Regions from separate parts of the Mesorhizobium sp. M0676 genome, predicted to be linked through region 3. Evidence: riboswitches for the same ligand, from Rfam matches in the RefSeq annotation. Region 3 holds a riboswitch; each other region holds the start of a gene.
The links. Region 3 has a riboswitch for cobalamin ahead of metE (5-methyltetrahydropteroyltriglutamate--homocysteine S-methyltransferase). Riboswitches for the same ligand answer to the same signal wherever they lie in the genome.
Positions count from the first base shown of each region.

Region 1: it holds a riboswitch for cobalamin, as region 3 does, so the genes downstream of both, NKI35_RS05280 (aromatic ring-hydroxylating oxygenase subunit alpha) here and metE (5-methyltetrahydropteroyltriglutamate--homocysteine S-methyltransferase) in region 3, are expected to answer to the same signal.
Region 2: it holds a riboswitch for cobalamin, as region 3 does, so the genes downstream of both, NKI35_RS21210 (CbtB domain-containing protein) here and metE (5-methyltetrahydropteroyltriglutamate--homocysteine S-methyltransferase) in region 3, are expected to answer to the same signal.
Region 4: it holds a riboswitch for cobalamin, as region 3 does, so the genes downstream of both, NKI35_RS20980 (DUF1636 family protein) here and metE (5-methyltetrahydropteroyltriglutamate--homocysteine S-methyltransferase) in region 3, are expected to answer to the same signal.

Region 1 is NZ_JAMYPU010000003.1:286,704-291,676, forward strand. Features, by position in the region: gene NKI35_RS05275 (FAD-binding oxidoreductase) at 1-499, opposite strand, end outside; gene NKI35_RS05280 (aromatic ring-hydroxylating oxygenase subunit alpha) at 537-1,784, opposite strand; cobalamin riboswitch at 1,901-2,102, opposite strand; gene NKI35_RS05285 (DUF680 domain-containing protein) at 2,602-2,808, shown strand; gene NKI35_RS05290 (DUF680 domain-containing protein) at 2,876-3,079, shown strand; gene NKI35_RS05295 (DUF680 domain-containing protein) at 3,151-3,384, shown strand; gene NKI35_RS05300 (ABC transporter ATP-binding protein) at 3,458-4,570, opposite strand; gene bglA (beta-galactosidase BglA) at 4,637-4,973, opposite strand, start outside.
Region 2 is NZ_JAMYPU010000019.1:116,802-121,774, forward strand. Features, by position in the region: gene NKI35_RS21195 (MFS transporter) at 1-726, shown strand, start outside; gene NKI35_RS21200 (aromatic ring-hydroxylating oxygenase subunit alpha) at 792-1,889, opposite strand; gene NKI35_RS21205 (gamma-glutamylcyclotransferase) at 2,026-2,718, shown strand; cobalamin riboswitch at 2,786-2,981, shown strand; gene NKI35_RS21210 (CbtB domain-containing protein) at 3,018-3,197, shown strand; gene NKI35_RS21215 (CbtA family protein) at 3,213-4,016, shown strand; gene cobU (bifunctional adenosylcobinamide kinase/adenosylcobinamide-phosphate guanylyltransferase) at 4,009-4,521, shown strand; gene cobO (cob(I)yrinic acid a,c-diamide adenosyltransferase) at 4,523-4,973, shown strand, end outside.
Region 3 is NZ_JAMYPU010000039.1:8,250-13,222, reverse strand. Features, by position in the region: gene metK (methionine adenosyltransferase) at 1-788, shown strand, start outside; gene NKI35_RS28255 (adenosine kinase) at 897-1,889, shown strand; cobalamin riboswitch at 2,298-2,499, shown strand; gene metE (5-methyltetrahydropteroyltriglutamate--homocysteine S-methyltransferase) at 2,594-4,945, shown strand.
Region 4 is NZ_JAMYPU010000019.1:70,786-75,758, forward strand. Features, by position in the region: gene cobN (cobaltochelatase subunit CobN) at 1-2,089, opposite strand, end outside; gene cobW (cobalamin biosynthesis protein CobW) at 2,204-3,256, opposite strand; gene NKI35_RS20980 (DUF1636 family protein) at 3,259-3,687, opposite strand; cobalamin riboswitch at 3,726-3,932, opposite strand; gene NKI35_RS20985 (DUF6348 family protein) at 3,991-4,683, opposite strand; gene NKI35_RS20990 (winged helix-turn-helix domain-containing protein) at 4,713-4,973, opposite strand, start outside.

The DNA.
Region 1 (4,973 bases), on a different contig from region 3:
CTTCGGCACGCCGCGCGCAGTTGACGAAACCGACATCGGTCCATGGCGCGCAGTCGTTCAGCCAGCGCAGCATCGACATCATCGGCGTCACGCCGGAGCCAGCCGAGATGAACAGGTATTTGGCCGCCGGGTGGCTGTGCAACGAGAAGTCGCCGGCCGGTCCGTAGGCCTTGACGTGCGAGCCGGGTGCCAGATGGTCGAACATCCAGCGCGTGCCGATGCTGCCGGCCTGCGCCTTGACCGTCACCGCGATCGAAAACGGCCGCGACGGCGACGACGACAGCGTATAGGTGCGCATCAGCGGCCCGTCCGGTGTCGGCAGTTCCAGCGTCAGGAACTGGCCCGGCTTGTAGCGGAACCAGGTCTGGTTGTCGGAGCGGAAGGTGAAGGTCTTGACGTCAGGCGCCTCGTCGCTGACGCCGATCACTTCCAGCACCTGCAGCCTATCGTTCCACGGCGCCATCTGGTCGAGATGGCGATAGAGCCCAAGATCCGTCATCGCATTCATCCTCTGGTCCCTCTTCGCCTGCTCCAGCTCACGCGACGCTGCGCAGCGCCGGCCGGCCGCCTTCGGCAAGGCGCGGGCCGATGAAGGCCGCGTACCATTCGACGAACTGGATCACGCCGCCCTCATGCAGCTCCGAATAGGGGCCGGGCTCATAGGCCGGGGACAGGATGCCGAAGGCGTTCTCCTCGACGATGCGGCGGTCCTGGTCGTTGGTCTCGGTCCAGACATGGGTCAGTTCTTCAAGGTTGTAGTCGACGCCCTCGACCGCATCCTTGTGCACCAGCCACTTGGTCGTCACCGCGGTTTCGGTGGCGCTGATCGGCAGCACCCGGAAGGTGACCGCATGGTCGATCAGGATGTGGTTCCAGGTCGTCGGATAGTGATAGTGCATTAAGGTGCCGATGCGGTCGGCGGCAACAGTGTCGGACAGGTTCTTCGTCACCGCGCGCTTTCCCGACATCGTGTAGCTGACGGCATCGCGCAGCAGCGGCGCGCGGGTGGCGCGGTATTGCCCGGCCGGATCGATGCGGAACTTGCTCGGCAGGCCCGCCGCCTCGCATTTCGCCCAGTGCGCCAGCATCTCCGGATCGCTGTCGGCGCCCTGCACGCCGGTCACCGTCGGCGCTTCGGGGAATGTCTTGCAGAGCTCCGGATGATTGCCGGCGCAGTGATAGCATTCGCGGTTGTTTTCCCAGACCAGCTTCCAGTTGCCCTTCTCGATGATGGTGCTCTCGAAGGCGACCTTGGCTTCATTCAGCCGGTGCGGCTTGAGGTAGGGCTCTATCATGGCGCGCATCGGCGCAAAGTCGGCAGGTTCTTTTGCCAGGCAGATGAAGATGTAGCCGCCGACGCTCTCGCAGGCGACGGGCTTCAGGCCGAACTGGCTCTTGTCGAAGCCTTCGGCCATCTGGCGGGCAAACAGCAGCCGGCCGTCAAGCTCGTAGGTCCACTGGTGATAGGGGCAGACAAGCTTTGCCGCCATGCCCTTCTCAGTGTTGCAGACACGGCTGCCGCGATGGCGGCAGGAATTGTGAAAGGCGTTGATGTTGCCCTTCTGGTCGCGGACCAGCACCACCGGATAATCGCCGATCTGCACGGTGATATAGCTGCCGGGCTTCGGCAGTTCGCAATCATGGCCGATGAACAGCCAGTCGCGATACCAGATGAGCTCCATGTCGAGCTTGAAATAGTCCGGGTCGGTGTAGAAGGGCTGTTCCAGCGAAAAGCCTTGCTTGCGGCCGTTCAGGAGCCTCAGCATGTCGTTGCGCGTATCCATAGTTCTGTCCTCGTGGTTAAGGACTGAACTTGGTGGTGATGGAGGAAGGATCGGACGCAGGCCGGCGCGGCGCCGGACATGCACTATCCACCTCTTGACCGCCCACCGCGATCAGTCGAGTCTAGGCATCTCGGGCTGGTTTCCGGGCTCTGGAGTTGTCCTTGCGGACCATCGCGACACCTTCCCAGGCTGCTGCCCAGTGGTCTCCCGTTGCGACTTCAACTCCACCACCGTTGCGGGGGCAGCGCCGGATTCTGACCGGCTTCCCAATTCTCCGCTGCGTCGTCACGAAGCGGCACCTGAGATGCGATCATCTAATCACGGCAGCGATCGCGACGTCGGAATGAAAGCGACATCATATCCATGCGGCGCGACACGCGCGGCATACGCCCCGCCGACCACCGAAGGGCTGAGATCCTGTCTTGCGGCGCTATCATCGCCGTTTCGAATCGCTGCGGATCCAGTTCCGATCGGGGGCAAAAAGGGCTCAACGGTATCGAGAAGTTACTATTAGCAATCTCTAATCGAACCGAACGGTTCGTTTCTGTTGACAATGCGTGCAGGACGGTGTGAACGACGGTCCGGAAACCGACACCGGAGCGAACCACTCGGTTCGACATAAGCAACTGAAAACAATACAGTAAACAGCCATGAAGGAACTTCCTGGCACAATTTCAAGGTGCAGGACCGTGGTCCACACGGAACAACTTCGTGATTGGAAACCAGCCTATGGCTTTCCCACATCGGGGCTGTCCGAACGACGCGAATTCCTCCCAAGACACGCCGCTAAACGGACAGTCAAACTGGAGTACTAAAAATGAAAAAGATCATCCTCACTGCCGCAGCCGTTTTGGCGATCACCGGCAGCGCCTTCGCCGGTAGCGACAATTACGGTTCCAATGGTGCGAACCAGCCAGCCGTCTCGGTGGACAGCTCGTATACGGCTTCCATTCAGAAGCCGGCGCACGCTGACAAGCAGCCTGTCGTTCAGGGCGCCGACCGCGACCTCTACGGCAATCGCTGATCCCGACCAAAAGAAGGGCAGCTATCCCGCCCTTCTTGGGATCTCAAAAAATTCAGGAGTGTTTGAAATGAAAAAGATCATCCTTGCTGCCGCCGCCGTTTTGGCCATCTCCGGCAGCGCTTTCGCCGGCAGCGACAACTACGGTTCGAACGGCGCCAACCAGCCTGCGATTACGTCGACCGATAGTGGCCATACGGCTTCGGTTGAGAAGTCGGCTCCAGCCGAGCAGGCGCCTGCCCACGGTGCCGACCGTAACCTTTTCGGCCGCTAAAAGCCGGTTTCCAGCACGTGGCGGGCTTATCCGCTGCAGCTGGCGGCATCAGAAAAATTCAGGAGACTAAAATGAAGAAGATCGTTCTTGCCACCGCAGCCGTTCTGGCTGTTTCGAGCGCTGCCTTTGCCGGCAGCGACAATTATGGCTCCAATGGCGCCAACCAGCCGGCCGCTGCCGTCGACACCACCCGCACTTCGTCGACCGGCACCAACTCGGCGGTCTACAAGCTGCTGAACTCGTCGAACGACCAACAGAAGTTCGTTCCTCAGAGCAGCGACAGGGATCGGTTCGGCAACAACTAACAGCCGAAGCTTAAAAAAAGAGCGGCGGGCCTGGCCCGCCGCTCTTTTTTCATGCCTGTACGACGCAGCTATCTCAAGCCGCCTTCACTTCCACCGGCTTGAGCGAGAAGGAGTGCCCATCGGCGTCGAAGATGTGCAGGTCCCCGGCATCCGCGGTCAGTCGCAGCTTTGCCCCGCGCTTGACCTCGACATTGCCGGGCAGCTTGGTCACCAACGGCAGGTCGGCGCGGCCGATATCGACATAGACAAGCTGCACCTCGCCGAGTTGCTCGACATAGTCCACCACGCCCTCGAAAAGATATTCCGCGCCGGTGGCGGCCGACAGATCCTCCGGCCGCACGCCGAAGCTGACTGCCGCACCCTTTGCTGACGCCGGCGTTGCGATCGGCACCGTTGCCTTGCGGCCGCCGACATGGCTGACGATTGTCGGGTTGCCCGTCCTGTCGATTGTCGCCGGCAGGATGTTCATGGCCGGCGAGCCGATGAACTGGGCAACGAACAGATTGCCGGGCTTCTTGTAGAGGTCCATCGGCGTGCCGACCTGCTCGATATGGCCGTCCTTCAGCACGACGATGCGGTCGGCGAGCGTCATCGCTTCGACCTGATCGTGGGTGACGTAGATCATGGTCGTGGCAGGCATCGATTCCTTGAGCTTGGCGATCTCGATGCGGGTCGCGACGCGCAGCGCCGCGTCGAGATTCGACAGCGGCTCGTCGAACAGGAACACTTTCGGATTGCGCACGATGGCGCGACCGATGGCGACACGCTGGCGCTGGCCGCCCGACATCGCCTTGGGCAGGCGGTCGAGATATTTGGTCAGCTGCAGGATTTCGGCGGCCTGCCGCACCCGCTTGTCGATCTCGGCCTTGCTTTCCTTGCCGATCTTCATCGAGAAGGCCATGTTGTCGTAGACGGTCATGTGCGGATAGAGCGCATAGGACTGGAACACCATGGCAATGCCGCGCTTGGAAGGCGGCACGTCGTTCACCACCTCGCCGGCGATCTTCAGCTCGCCGGAGGTGATCTCCTCAAGCCCGGCGATGGACCGCAGCAAGGTCGACTTGCCGCAACCCGACGGGCCGACGAAGACGATGAACTCGCCCGACTTTATGTCGAGGTCGATGCCGTGGAGAATGTGCAGATTGCCGTATGATTTCTTCACCTGTCTCAGCGTGACATCGGCCATAATTTCCTCCCAGTGATTTCCCTAGAGAACCTGGATTTCCTCAAAAAATCCAGTTTCGTCAAAAACTCAGTCGATGCGCCCGAACCAGGCGCCGTAGCCGCCGAGGCGGATGGAACCTGTGCCGGATTGTCCCGAAAAACCGTGCCCGGCCAATGGCAGCAGCGCCTGACCACCGAGATCGACCTCGGCCGGCTTGCTGGCCAGATTGAAGACGCAGACGATCTGCTCATTGCCCTCACGGCGGGTGAAGGCGACGGTGTCGCCCTCGCTTTCGATGAACTCGATGTCGCCTTTGGCCAGGGCCGGATGCTGGCGGCGGAAACCGAGAAAGCGCCGGTAGTGCTCGAGCAGCGAGGCCGCGTCGCCCTGCTGAACATTGACCGCTTGCGACAAGTGCTTGCCC
Region 2 (4,973 bases), on a different contig from region 3:
CTCGGCATCTTCCTCTACACACGCTACGGCATCTATGCCGCGCATGGCGCGGTGGCGGTGTTTGCGTTGGCCTTGCTGGCGCTGTTCTGGACCTACAGGCTGGGCGACAACCAGTCGATCCGGCCTGGCAAGACGCGGCCGGCCAATCCGCTGGCCAATATCGGCCGCTTCGTAGCACAACCCAGGCTCAGGCTGGCCTGGCTGATCGCCTTCGGCCGCTCCTGCTTCTGGACGACGTTCTTCGTCTATGGGCCGCTGTTCATGGTGATTACCGGCGAGGGCGAGCTTGCCGGCGGCCTGCTGGTTTCGGCCGGCAATGCGCTGTTGTTCATGGCGATCTTCTGGGGCAAGGCTGGAAAACGCTTCGGCGGCCGGCGCACCATGACCTTCGCCTATTTCGCGATGTCGGCGACGCTGCTTGCGGCGGGCGCGGTCGGCACTACCGCGCCGCTGCTTACGGGCTTTTTCCTGCTCTGCGGCGCCTTCTTCACCATCGCGCTCGATGCACTGGGCTCGACCGCCTTCATGCGCTCGGTGCGGTCCTATGAGCGGGCGCAGATGGCCGCGGTCTACCGCACCTATCTCGACTTTTCCGAGCTGACGCCGCCGCTGGTCTATTCGGTGGTGCTGGCGTTTTTCGGCCTCGGCTCGGTGTTCGTGACGCTGGGCATTCTGGCCGCGGTTTGCGGCTTTATCACCTGGCGCTATCTGCCGAAGTCGCTTTGATCAGGAGGCCGCATGCCGCTCGCGCACCCACTTGTGGAAGCGATGCAGATCATACTCCTCCGGCATCAGCACGCCGGCCGCGTGACGCATCGAGCGCAGGCCTTTCTGTTGACCTCGCAGATCGCGGCATCCTCCTCCAGCACCTGGGTACCGAAGGCGACGACATTGTCGATGTCGGTCTCGGCGAGCGCCTCGGGCGCGAACAGCCATTCGGCGGTGAGTTCGGTCTGTTCGGGACCGAGCGGCATCAGTCGCACCGTCCTGACATAATCGACATGGCCGACGATGAACATCGAGGGCAGGCTGGTGGCATAGGTCTGTCCGGCCGCACGCTCGGCTGGCGTCAGGCCCGGTAAGACCGGGCCATGGGCATGTCCGTCGCGCGACCAGGTCTCGGCGCCGGCGCGCAGGCCACCCGAAAACTCCGGCGCGTCATTGTCGGCATGGCGGACCCAGTCGGGGTCGTCGTGCCGGCTCATCAGGCCGCGGCCGTATATCGGCACCAGCCGAGACAGGTCCTTGTGGACGCCCGGGCAATGCAGGCACTCGTTGAAGTTCTCCCAGAAGATCTTCCAGTTGCAGTTCATCACCTTGCGCAGGACATGCCCTGATACCAGCGGTTCCAGCGGCCAGTTGGCGAGGTCGCCGGATGCGGGATCGAAGGAGGTCCCGGCGGAGCCGGCCGCAGCCTGCTGAAGGTTCACAAAGACAAAGCCGCGCCACACCGACAGCGCCACCCGGTAGAGCGGATGATCTGCCTTGTCGAAACCATCTGGCAGCGATTTCGAGGGAACGCGCACGAGATCGCCGCGCAGCGAGTAGGACCAGGCATGGTAAGGGCAAGTGATGAGCCGCGCTTTCAGCCGGCCCTCGCTTTCCTGGCAAAGCTGCGAGCCGCGATGCCGGCAGGTGTTGTGGAAGGCGCGCAACTCGCCGGTCTCGTCCCGCAGAATGACGATTTCCTGCGTGCCGACGCGGAATGTCCTGAACGCCAGCGGCTGGGCGAGGTCGGCCTCGCGGCAGACGAGCAGCCAGCTTTTGTGCCAGATGGCGTCGAGATCGCGCTGGTAAGCCTCGCTATCCCAATAGGCCGACGACGGTAGCGTCGGTTCGGCCCGGCTCAGGCCGTTATAGGGGTCGCGCTCGCTCGGGCTGGGATGCATGGCTGGCTTCCTATGAAGCGTCAGCCGACACCCCGGCAAATCGTTTGTCAATCAGAGTGCCGCATTGCCGGTTGCAGGCGCGGCGCATAATCATGTCGTGGACATGGGACATTCGGAAATTGGGGGGATTCGGAAAGTGGCCGCACGACAGATGTCGCTTACGCCGGAGCTGGTCGCGCGCTGCTGGCGCGAGATCAGGGACCCCGGGCCGGATCCGGACGCGATGCATCTCGATGAAGCCGACTATGACGCGCTGCTGGATGAATTGCAGGTCGAACTCCCGGACAGCGAACCGCTATGGCTGTTCGGCTATGGATCGCTGATCTGGAAACCGGAAATAGATTATGTCGAGGACCGCGTTGCCTTGGCGCGCGGCTGGCATCGGTCCTTTTGCATGAACATGACGCGCTGGCGCGGCACCAAGGACAGCCCCGGCTTGATGATGGCGCTGGACCGTGGCGGACAATGCAAGGGCGTCGCCTTCCGGCTGACCGACAGTAACCGGCGCGGGCAGTTGGGCCGGCTTTTCCGGCGCGAAATCACGCTGAAGCCGACAAGCTACCGGCCGCGCATGCTGAAGCTTGCAAGCGAGGCCGGACCGCTCAGGGCATTGGCCTTCGTCATCAACCGCAACGGCCTGACCTATTCCGGCCCGCTCGACGAGGGCAAGGTCGTCGAAAGGCTGGCCACGTCCTGCGGGCACTGGGGGTCGGGCGCCGACTATCTCTACAACACGGTGAAAAACCTTGAAGAGCGCGGCATTCATGATCGCCATCTGTGGCGGCTGCAGCGGCTGGTTGCCGAACGGATCACCGCGTTGAACCCGTAACGCCGCATGGCGCATTCGCGCTGTTGGCCGGCGGAATTTGGTTTGCCGGATGCGGCCGTTTCAGCCTATAGTCATGCATGTCGTCGGTTCCGTTAGGGACCAAGAGGGAATGCGGTGAGGGCTGACTTGTTGCCCAATGCCGTGGCTGCCCCCGCAACTGTGTGCGGTAGTCCTCTCCAAGCCACTGGGGATTTTTTCTTCGGGAAGGTGGGGAAGGGCGCTGATCCGCGAGCCAGGAGACCTGCCGGCGACAGGGAACTGACTTCGATGCCCTCGGGTGGAGGGCGAAAGGACAAGATATGAATTCCGCTTCCGTCTCCCTCGGCGCTTCCGTCTCCTCGCAGTCGCGCTTCATGCAGCTCGTGCTTAGCGCGTTTCTGGGGATTTTCGTCGTCGGCGTTGTCGGTTTCTCGCACATCGATGCGGTCCACAATGCGGCGCACGACTATCGCCATTCGATGGCGTTTCCCTGCCACTGACGAGGATCTGACATCATGAACCTGTTTCGCAACGTCGTGTTCATCGCGGCGATCGCAGGGCTCGTGGCCGGTGTCGCTCTCGCCTGCATGCAGGCCTACGCCACCGTGCCGCTGATCCTCAAGGCGGAGGTCTACGAAAAGGCTGGTGGCGGCCACGAGCATCAGCATGCCGCGGTGCCCGCCGCCAACGCTACGGACACCAATGCCATGAGCACCGCCGCGCCGGCGGAAAATGCGGTGAGCAGCGCAACACCGGCTGAAGCAGCCGCGCCGGCGGAGGACGAAGGCTGGGCGCCGGCCGACGGCTTCGAGCGCTTCGCCTTCAGTGTCGTCGCCAATATCGTCACCGGCATCGGCTTCGCGGTGGTCCTGGTGGCGGTTTCCGAGTTCGCCGGTGGCATCGGCAGCTGGCGCCAGGGCGTGTTCTGGGGTCTGGCCGGCTTTGCCGTTTTCACGCTGGCGCCGGGACTCGGCCTGCCGCCGGAACTGCCGGCAATGCCGGCGGCCGATCTCATGCAGCGCCAGATCTGGTGGTGGGCAACGGTGATGGCAACGGCGATCGGTCTTGCCCTTATCACCTTCCGCACGTCGGCGCCCCTGACCGTGCTCGCCGTCGTCCTGATCGTCGCCCCGCATATTGTCGGCGCGCCGCAGCCTGACAGTTTTGTAACGCCGATCCCGGAGGGCCTGCATCATCAGTTCGTGGTGGCGGTGACGCTGACCAATCTGGTGTTCTGGGTGGTGCTCGGCGCGGTTGTCGGCATAGTGCGCGCGCGCTTCACCGGCACCGCGACCAGCCTGCGCGACACCTTTGCCTGATCGCAGTTTGACCTTCATCATCGGCGGTGCGCGCTCCGGCAAGAGCGTGCATGCCGAAAGTTTGGCGACGGCGTTGCCGCCGCCATGGGCTTATATCGCCACCGCGCAAGCCTATGACGGCGAAATGCGCGAGCGCATCGCGCAGCACCGCTCGCGCCGCGGCGAGGGATGGGCGACCATCGATGCCCCGCTTGATCTTGCAGGTGCGATCGAGGCATTGCCGGACAACCAGCCGGTGCTTGTCGACTGCCTGACGCTGTGGCTGACCAATCATATGCTGGCCGATCATGATCTGGAGGGGGAGTGCCGGCGGCTGGCCGATGTGCTTTCGCGGCCGCGCGGACCGTGGTTCGTGGTCTCCAACGAAGTCGGACAAGGCATTGTGCCCGACAATGCGCTGGCACGCCGGTTCCGCGATGCCGCCGGCCGGCTCAACCAGCAGATCGCGGTCGTAGCTGATATGGTGCTTCTGATGGTGGCGGGGCTGCCGCTCAAGGTGAAATGAGATGACCGATATCGACACAAAAGACGAAGAGCGCCATCGCGCCAAGATGGCCAAGCGCAAGGCGGTGCAGGACGCCGAGGTCGCGGAAAAGACGGTCGAGAAGGGGCTGCTGATCGTCAACACCGGACCCGGCAAGGGCAAGACCACGGCTGCCTTCGGGCTGGCGCTGCGCATGCTCGGCTATGGCAAGCGCGTCGGAATGGTCCAGTTCATCAAGGGCAAATGGCACACCGGCGAGAAGGATGCCTTCGCGGCGTTTGGCGACCGCGTCGTCTGGCACACGATGGGCGAGGGTTTCACCTGGGAGACGCAGGATCTGAAGCGCGACATTAAGGCGGCCGAAGCCGCCTGGGCCAAGGCGCTGGAACTGATCGCCGATCCCTCGATCAGCCTCGTCGTGCTGGACGAACTGAACATCGCGCTGCGTTACGACTATCTCGATCTCGACAGAG
Region 3 (4,973 bases):
CATGCCGCGAAACCGATACCCTGATGCCTTTGCCGATCCAGCTCGCTCATCGCTTGACGAAACGGCAGGCGTATGTCCGGAAGGCACAACAGCTTGGCTGGTTGCGTCCTGACATGAAATCCCAAGTCTCAGTGCGCTATGAGGGGTTGCGCCCGGTCGCCCTGGATACCATCGTCGTGTCGACGCAACATGACGAGCAGGTCTCGCAAGAGACTGTCCGCGAGGGCGTCATTGAGGAAATCATAAAGCCTGTCCTGCCGACCCACCTGGAGACGGAAGGCATCAGAATTCTGGTCAATCCGACGGGGCGGTTCGTAGTCGGCGGGCCGCGTGGCGACTGCGGTCTCACTGGACGCAAGATCATCGTCGATTCCTATGGCGGGATGGGTCGTCATGGCGGCGGCGCCTTCTCGGGCAAGGACCCGTCCAAGGTTGACCGCTCGGCTGCCTATGCAGCCCGCTATGTCGCAAAGAACATCGTCGCTAGCGGACTTGCGGACGTGTGCGAGGTGCAGCTTGCTTACGCAATCGGCGTGGCCAGTCCGGTTTCCGTCATGGTCAACACGTTCGGGACAGCCAGGGTTGAGGAAAGCAGGATCGAGCGCCTCATTCTTGAGTTGTTCGATCTCAGACCGAAAGGCATTATCAAGATGCTTGATCTCTTACGCCCTATATATCGCAATACAGCGACCTATGGCCATTTCGGCCGTGAAGAGCCTGATTTCACCTGGGAGAAGACAGACAGGGCGGACGAATTGCGTCGCGAGGCAGGACTCGCCGCCCCGTGAGAGCCGCCGGCGAACGGATTGGCAAGCGGAAAGCCCATTTCCACCGGGCAGACCCGCGCCTGGCAGGCGTGGCGAGAAGCCGGCTCGGGTTTTTTGGCGGAGACATTGATGCCGGATTATGACGTGCTTTGCATCGGCAATGCCATTGTCGACATCATCGCCCAGTGCGACGAGGCATTCCTCGAGATCAACGGCATCATCAAGGGCGCGATGAACCTGATCGACACGCGCCGCGCCGAACTGCTCTACAGCCGCATGGGCCCGGCGATCGAGGCCTCCGGCGGCAGTGCCGGCAACACGGCGGCCGGCGTAGCCAGCTTCGGCGGACGCGCCGCCTTCTTCGGCAAGGTCTCCAACGATGCGCTGGGCGAAATCTATGCGCACGATATCCATGCACAGGGTGTCGCCTTCGACACCAGGCCGCTCAAGGGCGAGCCGCCGACGGCGCGCTCTATGATCTTCGTCACGCCCGACGGCGAGCGCTCGATGAACACCTATCTCGGCGCCTGCGTCGAGCTTGGCCCTGAGGATGTCGAGGCCGACAAGGCATCCGGCGCCAAGGTTACCTATTTCGAGGGCTATTTGTGGGATCCGCCGCGCGCCAAGGAGGCGATCCGGCAGACGGCGAAGCTCGCACACGAGGCCGGACGCGAAGTGTCGATGACGTTGTCGGATTCGTTCTGCGTCGACCGCTACCGGGACGAGTTCCTCGAGCTGATGCGCTCGGGCACTGTCGACATCGTCTTTGCCAACAGCCACGAGATCAAGTCGCTCTACCAGACAAAATCCTTCGACGAGGCGCTGGCTCAGATCCGCAAGGACTGCAAGATTGCCGCCGTCACCCGTTCCGCAAAAGGCTCGGTGATCGTGCGCGGCGACGAGACCGTGGTCATCGAGGCGACCGCCATCAAGGAGTTGGTCGACACCACCGGCGCCGGCGACCTCTACGCCGCCGGTTTCCTGCATGGCTACACGCAGGGCCGCAACCTCAAGACCTGCGGCGACCTTGGCTCGCTGGCGGCCGGCCTGGTGATCCAGCAGATCGGCCCAAGGCCAAGGCAGAATTTGCGCCGCGAGGCGGAAGGGGCTGGGTTGCTGTAGATGCGCCGGCAACTAACCAGCCGCCCTACTGACGCGATGACCGCAGTGGCGGAACTGTGTCAAAGCTCGCTGATAGCGACAGCCACTCGCTTCGGAGAACTGACCCATGCTGCTGCCGTGAAGCTCGCTGGAGGAGCGGTGCAAGGCGTGCTTGCCATGACGGCATTCACCGTCATCCAGATCGTCACCAGCATTTTCCAGAAGCTCAGCTTGGGGAAGGCCAGTAAGGTTCCTGAGGTAACGGAGAACTCGCGGCGTCCGTCGGACTTGACTTGCGATCACGTCCCACGATGCCGAATGCGGGCAGCAGACTGAATATTTCACAATGCTAGACAAAGGCGTAAAAGCGCGATCACATAGCGACATAAACATTTCGTTATGCGTCATTGACAAAAGAGCGAACTGCTGTGATTGTCTGCGTGTCGTGGTTCTCGCGTGCGGCGCTGCCGCAGCGGAGCTAAGAGGGAAGCCGGTGCGATGCCGGCGCTGCCCCCGCAACTGTTAGCGGCGAGCCAACCCCAGTCACGTCACTGAGGCGAATACCCTCAGGAAGACGGGTAGAGGCTATGACCCCGCGAGCCAGGAGACCTGCCACGCGAATTACGTCCACGGGCGGGGTGTCTCGGTGGCCGCTGCAACCCGGCGTTGATGCCGGCCTGCTAGCGCCTTCCTTGTCACCGACGCCCCAATCATCGGGGTATGACATGACTGTCTCTCAGCAAATTCCTGTAGCAACGCTCGGCGTGCCGCGCTTCGGTCGTCGGCGAGAACTGAAATTCGCGCTTGAAAGCTACTGGTCCGGAACATCGTCCGCTGGCGACCTTCTCACGACGTCGAAGGCGCTCCGTGCCGCTAGCTGGGAAGAGCAGCGCGATCGCGGCGTGTCGAAAATCCCGTCGAACGACTTCTCGCTTTACGACCATGTGCTCGACACCGCAGCCATGGTCGGGGCCGTTCCATCCCGTTACGGCTGGAATAGCGGCGAGGTCCCACTTGACATCTACTTCGCAATGGCGCGCGGCAACCAGGGTCAGACGGAGGATTGTGGACACGCTGGTTACCAGGTGGAGGCTCATGGACCTGGTGTAACCGCGATGGAAATGACCAAGTGGTTTGACACCAACTACCACTACATTGTGCCGGAACTCGATGATGATCAGACGTTCGCCCTCTCGTCATCGAAGCCGGTCGATTACTTCCTCGAGGCTAAAGCTCTCGGCATTCACACACGCCCAGTCATCCTTGGACCCATCACCTTCCTCAAGCTGGCGAAATCGCCTGCCGAGGGGTTCGGTCCCATCGCGCTCCTACCGCGGCTGCTGCCGGTTTACGAGCAGCTTCTGGAGAGGCTGAAGCTGTCGGGAGCCGACTGGGTGCAGATCGATGAGCCAGCGCTTGTCCTCGATCTGAACCCGAACGAACGAGCTGCGTTCGAATTCGCCTATGGCCAGCTGTCGAAAGCCGCGCCCGAGCTGAAGATCATGCTGGCTACGTATTTCGGGTCGCTGGGAGACAATCTCGAAACCGCGATTTCTCTGCCCCTGGCCGGCCTGCATATTGATCTCGTGCGCGCTCCCGAGCAGCTGGAAACGGTGGCTCGGCTCGCTCCGAAGGATCTGGTGCTCTCGGTTGGCTTGATCGATGGCCGCAACGTCTGGCGTGCGAACCTGCCCGCCATTCTCGACCGCATCAAACCGATCGTCGCCGGCTGGCCCTTGGACCGCGTCGAGATCGCGCCTTCTTGCTCGATGCTGCATGTGCCGATTGATCTGCGCATGGAGACGGAACTCGACGCGGACATCAGGTCGTGGCTCGCCTTCGCGGCCCAGAAGACCGACGAGCTGGTCTTGCTGGCCCGGGCCCTGTCCCAAGGCAGGGATGCGGTGGCAGGCGCGTTGAAAGCGTCTGCCGAGGCTGCCGCCACGCGCGTGACATCCACGAGGATCCATGACCCGCTTGTTCAGGGGCGGATCGCTAGCATTGAGGACAGCGCGAAGCGACGAGAGAGCGCTTTTGGCGAGCGCTCCAGAGTCCAGGCCGGCTCACTCGGGCTGCCGCCGTTCCCGACGACGACCATCGGGTCCTTCCCGCAGACGCCGCAGGTACGCAAGGCGCGGGCCGCTCATGCGAAGGGCCAGCTGAGCTATGTCGACTATGAGACGTTCCTGAAGAAGGAGATCGAGGCTGCAATTCGCTGGCAGGAAGAGATCGGGCTGGACGTGCTGGTGCATGGTGAGTTCGAGCGAAACGACATGGTACAGCATTTCGGCGAGCAGTTGTCCGGCTTCGCGCTCACCCAGCATGCCTGGGTACAAAGCTATGGGTCGCGCTACGTGCGTCCCCCCATCATTTTCGGCGACGTATCGAGGCGCAATCCGATGACAGTGCGCTGGTGGCAATTCGCCCAGTCGCTTACGGAAAAGCCCGTGAAGGGAATGCTCACAGGCCCAGTCACCATTCTCAACTGGTCTTTTGTTCGCGACGACGTACCCCGCTCCGAAGCCTGCCGCCAGATCGCGCTCGCCATCCGCGACGAAGTGACGGATCTCGAAAGATCCGGCGCAAGGATGGTCCAGATCGATGAGGCCGCGTTTCGCGAAGGATTGCCACTGCGCCAATCTGACTGGAAAGTCTATCTCGACTGGGCTGTCGAATGTTTCCGGATCGCTTCAACGGGTGTAAAGGACGCGACTCAAATTCATACCCACATGTGCTATTCGGAGTTCAACGAGATCATTCACGCGATCGCTGGAATGGATGCGGATGTCATTTCGATTGAGACGTCGCGCTCGAAGATGGAACTGTTGGACGCCTTCACGAGCTCCAAATATCCGAACGAAATCGGTCCTGGCGTCTATGATATTCACTCACCACGCGTCCCGGAAGTCGGCGAGATTTCGGACTTAGTCATGCTTGCCCGCGAGCGACTGTCCGACGGCCAACTGTGGATAAACCCGGACTGTGGCCTCAAAACACGCAAATGGGAGGAGGTCCGCCCTGCCCTCATTAACATGGTCGCTGCAGCACGCGCGCTCCGGCAGAAAGTGCAGGCGTGAGGCTTCTCTTCCTCACCGTGTGGGGAGT
Region 4 (4,973 bases), on a different contig from region 3:
GCGTGACGGCGGCGATACGCCGCTTCGCCTGCGCCGCTTCGCCGGGATTGGAGACGATGAAGGGGTAAATGACGGGCAACGAGCCGGTGACGATCTCGGGGAAGCAGTTTTGTGAGAGCGCTACCGTCTTGCCGGGCAGCCATTCCAGCGTGCCATGCGCGCCGACATGGATGAGAGCATGGATGCGGAGCGATTTGCGCAGCCACAGGCCGAAGGCGATGAGGTTGTGGCGGGGAGGGAGCGTCGGGTCGTGGTAATCGGCGCGGCGGTCGGCCGAGCGGCCACGGTCGGGGGCGAGAGCGACAGTGATGTTGCCGAAGGTGGCGGCGCGGAAGGGGAAGCCGCTCTTACCCTCCCCCTTGTGGGGAGGGTGGCCCGCAGCGCCGGGTGGGGGTGGTGCACCGCTACCCCCACCCCGTTTCGCGCTATCCGCTTCGCGAATGTCGCGAACCGACCCTCCCCACAAGGGGGAGGGTGAAGGAGCGCCCCATGCCGCCTCGACTGCAGCCAGTGCCTCAGCCGGCAAATCCTTTGAGAAGTCCAGATACTCATCCAGCCCCAGCCCACCATCGCTCCGCCCCAACGCATCCAGCAGCGCACGCGGCGTTTCTGGAATCCCGTCAACGCGATAGCCCTGCTCCTTCAGGTCATGCAGCATGGCCAGCACGCTGGACGGCACATCCAGGCCCACTGCATAGCCAGTGCGGCCGGGCGCGCTCGGATAGTCCGGAATGAGGATCGCCAACTTACGCGTCGCGCGGGGCGTCTGCTGCAACCGTGTGAACGCCGCTAGCCTGTCCGCCACTTGCGCCACGCGATCCGGTTCCGGCCGGTTTGCAAAGGCGCGGTGGCCGAGCGCGGGGTCGGTCTCGCTCTCGCCCTTGAAGGAAATTGCGCCGGCGAGGATACGGCCGTCGAGTTCGGGCAGCACGACATGCATGGCGAGGTCGGCGGGCGCCAGGCCGCGCTGGTTGTTGTCCCAGACGTAGCGGCGGGTGGTGGCGACGATGACCTGGAAGACAGGCACGCCGGCGCGGTCGAAGAGCGTTTCGACGCCCGGTTCGGCGCCGGAAGCGAAGGCGGTTGCGGTGATGATGGCGGTGGGCTTGAGCGTGGCCAGCGCGGTTCCGACGAAGGCCAGGGAGGTCGGGTCTTTGAGGCTGGAGACGAAGATCGGGATCGGTCTCATGCCGCGCTGGCGGAGTGCATCAAAGAGGGCATCGATTGGCGCGACATCGGCGGCCAGCAGCATCGAGCGGTAGAATAGGATGGGGATGATGGGAAGGTTGATGTTGTCTGCGCCGAGTTCCCGCCCACCCCCCTCTGTCCTGCCGGACATCTCCCCCGCAAGGGGGCAGATTGTGCTCTCATAAATGTTTTCGCCAATCGCAGACCTTGCGGAGATCTCCAAAGGAGCAGGAGAGGAGCCGCCTTTGGTAACGGCTGATCTCCCCCCTTGCGGGGGAGATGTCCGGCAGGACAGAGGGGGGTGTGAAGGAACGCCGACATCGGCAAAATTCAACTTGCCTACGACGCCGCGGCCTGGCTCGTAGTAGCCAGCTTTCGGCACGCTAACCGGGTCAGCCGCCCCCGCATCCCGTCCCGCCAGCCCCGCCAATCTTTGCATCAGCGCTGCCATATTCTCCGGCCCGCCCTCGCGGAAATAGCCCAGCAGGCCGTCCAGCTCCTCGCGCGGCAGCGTCGAGGCTTCGATCAGCCTGAGATCCTCGTCGTGGCTCTCGCCCGGCAGCAGCGCCAGCTTGATGCCGTTCGCACGGGCAGTCGCGGCAAGCTGGTCGCAGCCATAGCGCCACCAGTCGTAGCCGCCGAGGATGCGCACCAAAATCACCTTGGCGTGGCGGGCGACGCTGTCGATCCAGAGGTCCACGGACATGGGATGGCGCAGGTCGCGCAGCGCCGCCAGCCGCATCGACGGCAGGCGGACGGCATCGGCCGTCCAGGCCGCCGCGAGGCCGGCGAGGTCGCTGTCGGTGAAGGACAGCGCCACGATATCCGCCGGCGTCTGCCGGAGATCAACTGGCTCGGCGAGATCGTCGAGCGAGGCGGAGGTCGTGGCGAGTATGTGCATCGCGGCTTAGTGCGTTTCACCGTTTCACGGAACGGCGAACCGCTCTATCTCCTTGTTTTTACGCAATTCCTGTGGGAAAACCGTTTCACACTTTTCCTGGAATTGCTCCTGAGATCAGCCGGCGAGTATACGCTCGATCGCCGGGCGGTTCAGCCCCTTCAGGCCGATGACAACGAGACGCGAGCGGCGATCGTCCTCGGCCGTCCAGGCGCGGTCATAATAATGGTTGACGCGCGGGCCGACGGCCTGCAGCAAAAGCCGCATCGGCTTGCCGCCGACATCGACGAAGCCTTTCACACGCAGCACATTCTCTTCCTCGGCAACCGTGGCGACGCGCCTGGCCAGTTCGTCCGGATTGGTGATGGAGGGGATGTCGACGATGAAGGTGTCGAAATCGTCATGCTCGTGGTCGAAGGCGCCGTCATGGTGCGATTTGCGGTTCTCGATGTCGTCCTCGACGGCGAGGCCGAGGCCGAGCAGCACCGAGGGATCGACCTTGCCATGTGCGGTCGGCACGATCTTCACGGCGCGGGCGGAATGTTCATTGATGATGGCGTTGGCGCGGGCCGAACCGGGGGCGTCCATTAGATCGCTCTTCGACAGGATGATCAAATCGGCGCAGGCGATCTGGTCCTCGAAGACTTCTTCGACCGGATCGTCGTGGTCGAGCGTCTCGTCCTGAGCGCGCTGTGCCTGCAGGGCGTCCATATCGTTGGCAACGCGGCCCTCGGCCAGCGCCGGGCCGTCTACCACGGCAATGACGCCATCGACGGTCACCCGGCTCTTCACGCTTGGCCACTGGAACGCCTGGACCAGCGGCTTGGGCAGAGCCAGGCCCGAGGTCTCGATCAGGATGTGGTCAACCTTAGGTGTCAGCGCGAGGATCTTGTCGAGGGCGGGCACGAAATCGTCGGCGACCGTGCAGCAGATGCAGCCATTGGCCAGTTCGAGGATGTTTTCCTCGGGGCAGGTGTCGATGCCGCAGCCTTTCAGGATTTCCCCGTCGATGCCGATGTCACCGAACTCGTTGACGATGATGGCAATGCGCTTGCCACCGGCGTTTTCCAGGAGATGGCGGACCAGCGTCGTCTTGCCGGCGCCGAGGAAGCCGGTGACGACGGTGCAGGGAACACGGGAGAGATTGCCGGCCGGATTTGGAGCGTTCATGGTCAGTCCTTCAGCATGTCGAGGGGTGGGATGCGGGCAACGAGGCCGCGCTTGAGGCTATCGGGCCGGCCGCGCCACGGGATGAGGCCGTCGGTCGAAGTCGCGAAGAGCTTTGCGCCGGTGACGAGGTCGGCGCCGCTGGTTGGGGCCAGATCGCCGAAGACATAGCTCCAACAGCCGTCGCGCAGGATGGCGGCGCTGAGACGGCGCCTGCAATTGCCGAGGCATTCGACGGTGCGGACACGGATATTGTCATCGGCCGCGGCGCGGCGTGTGTCGTCGGCCAGCCATTCGCCGGCGCGAGGATGGGCGTCGGAACCGGTCTCGTCGCGGCATGAAGCGCAGACGACAACCGTGACGCCGGTCAAAGCGTCGCCGTCGGCGGACGAAACATCCGCTGTGCCAGCCGAATAACTGCTGTTCTGGTCCAAAAACCGGGCTCCTTGCCCGGAAACCCGCCAGGCGATCGGATACTTTGTCTCAGACGGCAGGTCTCCTGGCTCGCGGGTCATCGCCTTGGTTAGCCGCCTTCCCGGTGTTACCCAGTGGCTTTCGGCCTTGGCTCTTCGCTTACAGTTGCGGGGACAGCCGCGGATTTGGGATTTTTTCGTCCCGCACCGCATTCCCTCTTGGCCCTTGCCGTTGCGGGCAGGGGACCGTCTGGAGCGGATTTAGGCTTTTGCAGGCAGCGGTGTCAACGCACGGCTACGACATGGCGATGTCGGCAGGGGCTGTCATGTCCCGGCTTCCGGCAGTGCCAGGATGACCTGTCGGATAGCTTGATAGCCATCGCTATAGTCCCAGTCATGACCGACAGCCAGATTCTGTCCCTCATGCCAAACCGCGTTGTCCAGAAGGACTTCGGCACTAATCAGCGTGCCCTTCAAGCCTGCCAGAAAGGTCCGGACAAAATGGCTTCCGGGGGGTACCGAAGCTGTGAACAGCTTTTCCAGCTTGGCATAGAATGCTGGATAGCCTGGTGTCAGCGAGCATAGCTCGGTTGTGGCCTGGGAAATGACCGGGCCGCTATAGATTTTCCAGCGGGCATCTTTTCGCCAGATCTTCCAACTGGCGCTGCTTCGCTGCCAAAGCTCTATTTCGGCCTGCATGTTCTCGCAGACGTGATCGGCCAGTCCCTCAATGGCCACATGGAAAACACCACGGAGAAACTTTTCAAACGCCTGGTTCAGTTCCTGTTCGCGCGTGTCGCCGAAGCCAGCAAAGGATTCAATGACCGGCTGAACATCAAGCAGCGGAGAAAAAATGTAGATTTCCAGGACCAGCCGGTCAGAACTCGTCTCGAACACCTCAGCCTCAAACCGAAGCTGCTTCGATTGGAGCATGACGTCCCTATCTCTGCGGACTGCATCTATTCCATGCGCAATGAGGGCGCCATGGATCATGTCGAGCACTTTGTCCGATGCCATTGCACAACCTACGAGGCTTATTGAGGCGTCTATGACAGACGCTGCAAGGGTTGGCCATCTCTCTCGCTAGCCAATGCCGGCCCCAGATTGCCGGCCGGCGTCACTTCGATGCGCTCAAGGCCAAGCCAGCCCTGCATCTCCTTTAGTTCCTCGAAAAGCTGTGCGGTGGTCTCAGGCGGTGCGCCTGCTTCGGCATAGGCGGCGTGGACGCGTAAGACACTCGCAGGCCGGTCGGCCTTGAGGTCGACGCGGGCGACGATCTTGTCGCCGAGCAAGAAAGGCAGCACGTA